Regions from separate parts of the Anaerotignum faecicola genome, predicted to be linked through region 2. Evidence: riboswitches for the same ligand, from Rfam matches in the RefSeq annotation. Region 2 holds a riboswitch; the other holds the start of a gene.

Region 1 (3,410 bases), 590 kb from region 2:
GGCAGCAACCTGTTTAATATCATGTTTGTGGTCGGGATTACGGCGGTGATTGTGCCGGTTGTGTATCAGCCTACATTCCGGGTGGACAGCATTGTGGCGGTTGCGGCAGCGGTGCTTCTTCTGGTATGTGTTTACCGCGGAAGGGTTTTGAAACGCCGGCACGGACTGCTGATGCTTGCCTGCTATGGCGGCTATTTTGCGTACCTTCTGCTGGCGTAAGGAGAAAGAAGGGATTTTATGCACGTTCGATATTACAAAGAATATTCACAGCATTTGCAGAGAGACATGGAGTTTAAGGTATATGGGCATGCAGGGCTGCCGATGATTGTTTTTCCGTGTCAGGATGGGAATTTCTACGATTTTGAGGATAGAGGCATGGTGAATACCGTTGCGGACAGGCTGGAAAACGGACAGCTGCAGCTGTTCTGTGTAGGCTGTGTGGATGAGGAAACGTGGAGCGCGGCATGGGGTGACCAGCATGGCAGAATTCTCTGGCATGAGCAGTGGTTTCGTTATCTCTGTGAGGAATTTCTGCCGTGCCTGCATCAGATTCACAGCGAAACGGACGGCGTTTCCTATGAAGGCAGAGTGATGCTTGCAGGGATGAGCATGGGCGGCTATCATTGCGTGAATCTCTATCTGAGAAGACCTGACCTTTTCGGCGGATGCCTTTCGTTGAGCGGTCTGTTCCATGCAGGATATTTCTTCCCGAATTATGATGATGTGGATATTTATTATAATTCGCCTGTGGATTACTTGCCGCAGATGCCGCAGGATCATCCGTTGGTGGAGCAGTTCCGCCGCGGAAGGATTATTATTTGCTGCGGACAGGGCGCATGGGAGGATGAAGCGAAAAAGGACGCATGGATTCTGAAGGAGCAGTTTGAACGGCTTGCTGTGCCGGCATGGATTGATTTCTGGGGCGAGGATGTGAACCACGATTGGCCCTGGTGGGAGAAGCAGTTTCCGTATTTCGTGGGGAAGCTTCTGGAGGGCTAGAAGGATTGGCAGAGTGAGGGTCTTACCATTTGAAGGTCTTGCCATTTTTGGAAGAGAGGTATATAATTAAATTTACAAGTGAACACAAAGGGGAGCTTGTCTTGCAGGCTGAGAGGAAGGAAAAGCCTTCGACCCATAACCTGATTTGGATAATGCCAACGTAGGGACGCTTGAAAAAGACGTAAAAGCGTTGGGAAACTTCCAAAGGAGAGGTTTCCCTTTTTGATTGCAAAATAGTATAAAAACTTTCTGACGGATTCCGAAGCAAGGAAGCTGACCCGATGGAGCATCGGGAGGATAGAGGGGGAGCGCCCTATATCCTGCAGAAAGAACAGCAGCGATGGGAAGCCGTGTTCCGGCGTGAGAGGAAGCCAGTGAGTTTCGACCGATTTTTCTGAAAGCCCTTTTCAAGGGGGAAGTCTATGTATTTCAGGAAGAACGCTGTCTGTTCTTCCTTGTTGAGAAAGGAGTCTATCAAAATGAAGCAATTCGGAACAAGAAAATTATGTTATGCAGGTATTTTATGCGCGGTGGCAGTGGTTGGCAGCTTTTTCTATATCCCTGTATTCGGGAGCAAATGTGTGCCGGTGCAGCACATGGTAAATATTCTGTGTGCGGTGCTTCTAGGGCCGTTTTACGGCGTGGGTGTTGCATTTTGCGCAAGCTTAATCCGAAATCTTCTGGGTATCGGCAGTTTGATGGCGTTCCCCGGCAGTATGTTTGGGGCGTTGCTTTGCGGGCTTGCCTTCTGGAAAACAAAAAGTATCCCTCTGACCTTGATTGCAGAGGTGTTTGGCACAGCGGTTTTGGGCGGTCTGTGTGCATATCCCGTTGCGATTCTGTTTATGGGGATGCAGGCGGGGCAGATTGCGTTTTATGCCTATGTCATTCCGTTTCTGATTTCCACGGCAGGCGGTGCGATTTTGTCCGGTATTCTGCTGGGGGCATTGCGGAAAACAGGGATTCTGAAAACGGCGGCAGTCAGATAAGGAGGTAAGGAGAATGTTAAAGGAAATGCTGGATCATGTGCGGGAAAAATGCCCGCTCATTCATAATATTACAAACTATGTAACCGTAAACGATTGTGCGAATATTCTGCTTGCGTGCGGCGGTTCTCCTATCATGGCGGACGATGCCGAGGAGGCGGAGGAGATTACAGCAATCTGCGGCGGCTTGAATATCAATATCGGGACGCTGAATCAGCGCACCATTCCTGCGATGCATTTAGCAGGCAAAAAGGCAAACAAACTGGGACACCCTGTTGTATTAGACCCTGTTGGGGCAGGTGCATCCAAGCTGCGGACAAATACCGCCAAGGCACTGCTGGAGGATATCCATTTTACGGTTCTGCGTGGGAATATCTCCGAAATCAAGACACTGGCTCTGGGGACAGGCGGCGCAAAGGGCGTAGATGCGGATATCGCGGACAAGGTGACGAAGGAAAATCTGCCGCAGACGGTTGCATTTGCAAAGAAATTCGCGCAGGAAACGGGTGCGGTGATTGCCATTACGGGCGCGATTGATATTGTTGCGGACAGCGAAAGGGCATTCTGCATTTACAACGGACATCCCATGATGAGCAGCATTACAGGAACAGGCTGTCAGCTTTCTGCGATGACGGCGGCTTATGTGACGGCAAACCCCGAAGCTCCCTTGGAGGCGACGGCGGCGGCAGTCTGCGCCATGGGCATTTGCGGCGAAAAGGCACATGCAAGGCTGACAGAGCAGGACGGTAATTCCAGCTACCGCAATTATATTATTGATGCCATCTGCAATCTGACCGGCGAAGAACTGGAAAAATGTGCGAAATATGAAATCCTTTGAGAACGGGAGGAAAAGCAATGAAATGTGAAAAGGAAACCATGCTGCTGTATGCCGTAACAGACCGTATGTGGACAGGCAAGCAGACGTTAATGGAGCAGGTAGAGGATGCACTGAAGGGCGGCGCGACCTGCGTACAGCTGAGAGAAAAGGAACTGGATGAGGAAAATTTTCTGAAGGAAGCCATTGAAATGAAAGCGCTGTGTGCGAAATACGGCGTGCCCTTTATCGTGAATGATAACGTGGAAATTGCCATCAAATGCAAGGCAGACGGGATTCATGTAGGGCAGAGCGACATGGAGGCCGGCAATGTGCGTGCGCTGGTCGGTGAGGATATGATCATCGGCGTTTCCACAAAAAATGTGGAGCAGGCATTGGCGGCGCAGAAGGCAGGTGCAGATTATCTGGGCGTTGGCGCAATGTTCCATACGGGGACAAAGCTGGATGCGGAGGAGGTTTCTCGCGAAGCGGCGCAGGAAATCACAGCGGCGGTGGATATCCCTGTGGTTGCCATTGGCGGCATCAATAAGAAGAATATTCTGGAGCTGAAGGGTACCGGCGTGGACGGTGTGGCTCTGGTTTCCGCGATT
Region 2 (3,410 bases):
TCCGTTTCATGGTATCCTGCACACGGAAGGTTTCTGCGCCGTTTTTCAGCATGATTTCGCCTGCATCCAGAGCGAGATTGATAAGCTTCGTATCGTTATCCATAAGGCGTTTCTCCTTTCGTTTGATAAAATTCGGCTCAGCTGTTTTTTCTCTTCAATCTGGGGAAGAAAGAGAACCATGCCTGCGGCAGAACCAGAATGATAACAGAGCCGATGCCGATGGCACCTGCCAGCTTTAGCGCAGTCAGAATATTTGCGGTTGTTTCCAGCACGCGGCTTTCCATGGCAGAGGTGATGCAGCGATAGACCGCCGCACCGGGTACCAGAGGCAGGATGCCGGGGATATGATAGACAATCGTCGGGAGCATGCGGTGGTAGGAAAGAAAGCGCGCAAAGCCTGTTGCGGCAAAGGTTGCCAGAAGCGTTGCCAGAAAGGACGAGCCATCATGCCGAAGGACAAGCTGATACACCAGCCAGCAGAGGAAGGCGGTCAGCCCGCAATAGGGGATTTCCTTCCGGGGGGCATTGCAGACGATGGCATAGCCTACGCTTGCAAAGAGTGCAACCAAGGGATGCACAAGATAGAAAAACAAGGTTGTATTCATAGGATTTCCTCCGTTCATTCAGTCATTTGAAACAGCGCCAGCGCAACAGCAACCCCTGCGGCGATGGAGCAGGCAATGAGCAGAACCTCAACTACCTTGGAATTGCCGCTGATGAGGTTGCCCTCAAGCAAATCTCGCATTGCCTTGGAAAGCGCAAGCCCCGGCAGAAGCACCTTCATGGTACCGATAATCAGCTTATCCAGCTGGGTGGCAGGAAGGAGCGCATGCGCCATGCAGGCGGCAAGCCCCGTAACCAGACCGCCCATCAGGGGGGCGACAAAGAAGGGAATCTTCTTGCTCTCCAGATAGACCAGTGTACAGCCCATGAGAAGGGCAATGACGAAGGATACCAGAAAATCCTGCACAGAGCCGCCGACCATAAAGGCGAAGCCTGCGCCGCTGATGGCATAGCCAAGCACACGGGTGCTGAATTTGAAGTTGGGTGCGTGATGAATTTCTTGGCAGTGGTCTAAGGCTTCGGTGACGCTGATTTTGCCGGAGACGAAGGCGCGGGACATATCATTGACGGCGCAGATTTTTTCAAAATTCAAATCGCGGTTTTTGACGGCGCGCGCCATAGAGAGAGGACCCTTTTCCTCTCGTGGCAAGGTGACCATCAGAAGGGTACACATTGCCAGGGCTTCTATTTTTTCCTTGCCGGAAACGGAGAGAATCCGCTGCATGGTGTCCTGCACACGGAAGGTTTCCGCGCCTGAGGCAAGCATGATTTCGCCTGCATCAAGGGCAAGGTTAATCAGTTGGGTATCATAATCCATAACCGGGGTTTCCTTTCTAAAAAATTAAGTCAAAAACAGGTTTTTGACTTGTTGGACAGAAGAATAAACTGACAAGTTCCGTCAGCATAAATGCTTAGAAACTTGCAGTTTTCCTCGAGTGGGCAAAGCCCGCTCTGCGGATTCCATTCGGGACACCGAAACGGTTTCCCGAACCCTTCCGCTTTTATGTTGGCAATTTATTGGCAATTTAAGTATGATTGCACCTTCTTTAGTGTAGTCGTTTTCCGAAAAAAGTAAAGTAAAATTATTTTAAGTTTTTTTGAAATTTTTGTGAAAAGCGACAGGTGCTTTCCCCGTAATTTCCCTAATTGAGAAAAGAAGTATTTGCCATTTAAAAAAAATATGCTATAATCAAGGAAATAAAGCAAAAAGCTGGGGGTGCTGATGCAGCTGAGAGGATGAAATGCCAACCCTTTGAACTTGATGTGGTTAATACCAACGGAGGGAAGCGAAGCAACGAGGACAAACGAAGACCTTTTCCGATTGGGAGAGGTCTTTTCTATTGCAGAGCAAAGGAAAGGAAAAGAAAGGAAGAAGAACATGAGCTTGACAGACAGATTATATGCAGTGGCAAAGCCTATCTGGGAAGGGTATCTGGAGCAGCCCTTTGTAAAGGAGCTGGGCGAAGGGACACTGCGCGAGGACAGATTCCGTTTTTATATGGTGCAGGATTATCGTTATCTTTTGCAGTATGCGAAGGTATTTGCGATGGGCGTGGTGAAAACAGAGGACGAGGCACTGATGACACGCTTCTCCTATATGGTGCATGACACACTGGACGGGGAGATGAATATTCATAAGGCGTATATGTCCCGTCTGGGGATTACGGAGCAGGAGGTAGCAACCACAAAATCCACACTGACGAACCAGTCCTACACCTCCTATATGCTGGATGAGGCATATAAGGGCGGCCCTCTGGAGATTCTGGTGGCGGTGCTTTCCTGCGCATGGAGCTATCAGATGATTGGGGAGCACCATCAGCATGTACCGGGGGCATTGGAGCATCCTTTGTACGGCGAATGGGTGCGCGGCTATTGCAGCAAGGAATACTGCGAAACCACACAGGAAATCATTGATCTGGTAAACGAGCTGGGGAAGGATATTTCTGCGGAAAGAGAAGCGCATCTGAAGGAGATTTTTGAAAACTGCAGCCGCTATGAGGCAATGTTCTGGGATATGGCTTATGAGGAAATCCCTGAATAAAAGGGCTCTGCAAGAGAAGCTTTGCAGACAGAAGGAATGGTGTACAGATGATGTTGGAATTTAAAAATGTTTCCTTCCGCTATGCGGTGGACGAGTTCCCCATGATGGAGAACCTTTCCTTTTCCGTAGAGGCGGGGGATTTCGTTTCGATCATCGGGGCGAGCGGCTGTGGCAAAAGCACGATTTTCCGTTTAATCAACGGATTGGAGCAGCTGCAGGAGGGCGAGATTTTGGTGAACGGGAGACCCATCCGTGAGCAGAAGCAATACAGTGCCTTTATGCCGCAGAAGGATTTGCTTTTTCCATGGCGGACGATTGAGAAAAATATCTGTTTGCCGATGGAGCTGGCAGGTGTGCCTGCGGCGGAACAGGCGAAGCGCTGCAAGGAGGTTTTGGCACAGGTCGGACTTTCGGAATATATGAAAAAATACCCGAAGGATTTATCCGGCGGCATGAAGCAGAGGGTTTCCTTTGCGCGCACGCTGCTTTCGGGGGCGGATATGCTCCTGCTGGATGAGCCGTTTTCCGCACTGGACTACCTGACGAGGGTGGAAATGCAGGAATGGCTGTTGGAGCAATGGGAGCATTACCATAAGACGATTCTTTTTATCACGCATGACGTAGAGGAGGCGGTATTCCTGTCGAAGAAAATTTTTGTGATACAGGACAGACCGTTTTCTTCGATGGAGATGGTAGAGGTGCCCTTGCCTGCCCATCGGGACAGAAATGATTTGAAAAAGCCCGAAATCGTCGATTTGAAGGAACGACTGATTGGGAAGCTGAGAAGGAGTGTGCGCTTATGAAA

What was found. Region 2 has a riboswitch for thiamine pyrophosphate ahead of tenA (thiaminase II). Riboswitches for the same ligand answer to the same signal wherever they lie in the genome.
Region 1: linked by a shared signal. The riboswitch ahead of thiW (energy coupling factor transporter S component ThiW) and the one ahead of tenA (thiaminase II) in region 2 are both predicted to bind thiamine pyrophosphate.

The regions. Positions count from the first base shown of each region.
Region 1 is NZ_BHVZ01000001.1:553,803-557,212, reverse strand. Features, by position in the region: gene EJE48_RS02620 (calcium/sodium antiporter) at 1-219, shown strand, start outside; gene EJE48_RS02615 (esterase family protein) at 238-999, shown strand; TPP riboswitch at 1,078-1,184, shown strand; gene thiW (energy coupling factor transporter S component ThiW) at 1,479-1,988, shown strand; gene thiM (hydroxyethylthiazole kinase) at 2,002-2,823, shown strand; gene thiE (thiamine phosphate synthase) at 2,841-3,410, shown strand, end outside.
Region 2 is NZ_BHVZ01000001.1:1,140,695-1,144,104, forward strand. Features, by position in the region: gene EJE48_RS05590 (threonine/serine exporter family protein) at 1-103, opposite strand, end outside; gene EJE48_RS05595 (threonine/serine exporter family protein) at 138-605, opposite strand; gene EJE48_RS05600 (threonine/serine exporter family protein) at 620-1,381, opposite strand; TPP riboswitch at 1,767-1,866, shown strand; gene tenA (thiaminase II) at 1,943-2,605, shown strand; gene EJE48_RS05610 (ABC transporter ATP-binding protein) at 2,653-3,408, shown strand; gene EJE48_RS05615 (ABC transporter permease) at 3,405-3,410, shown strand, end outside.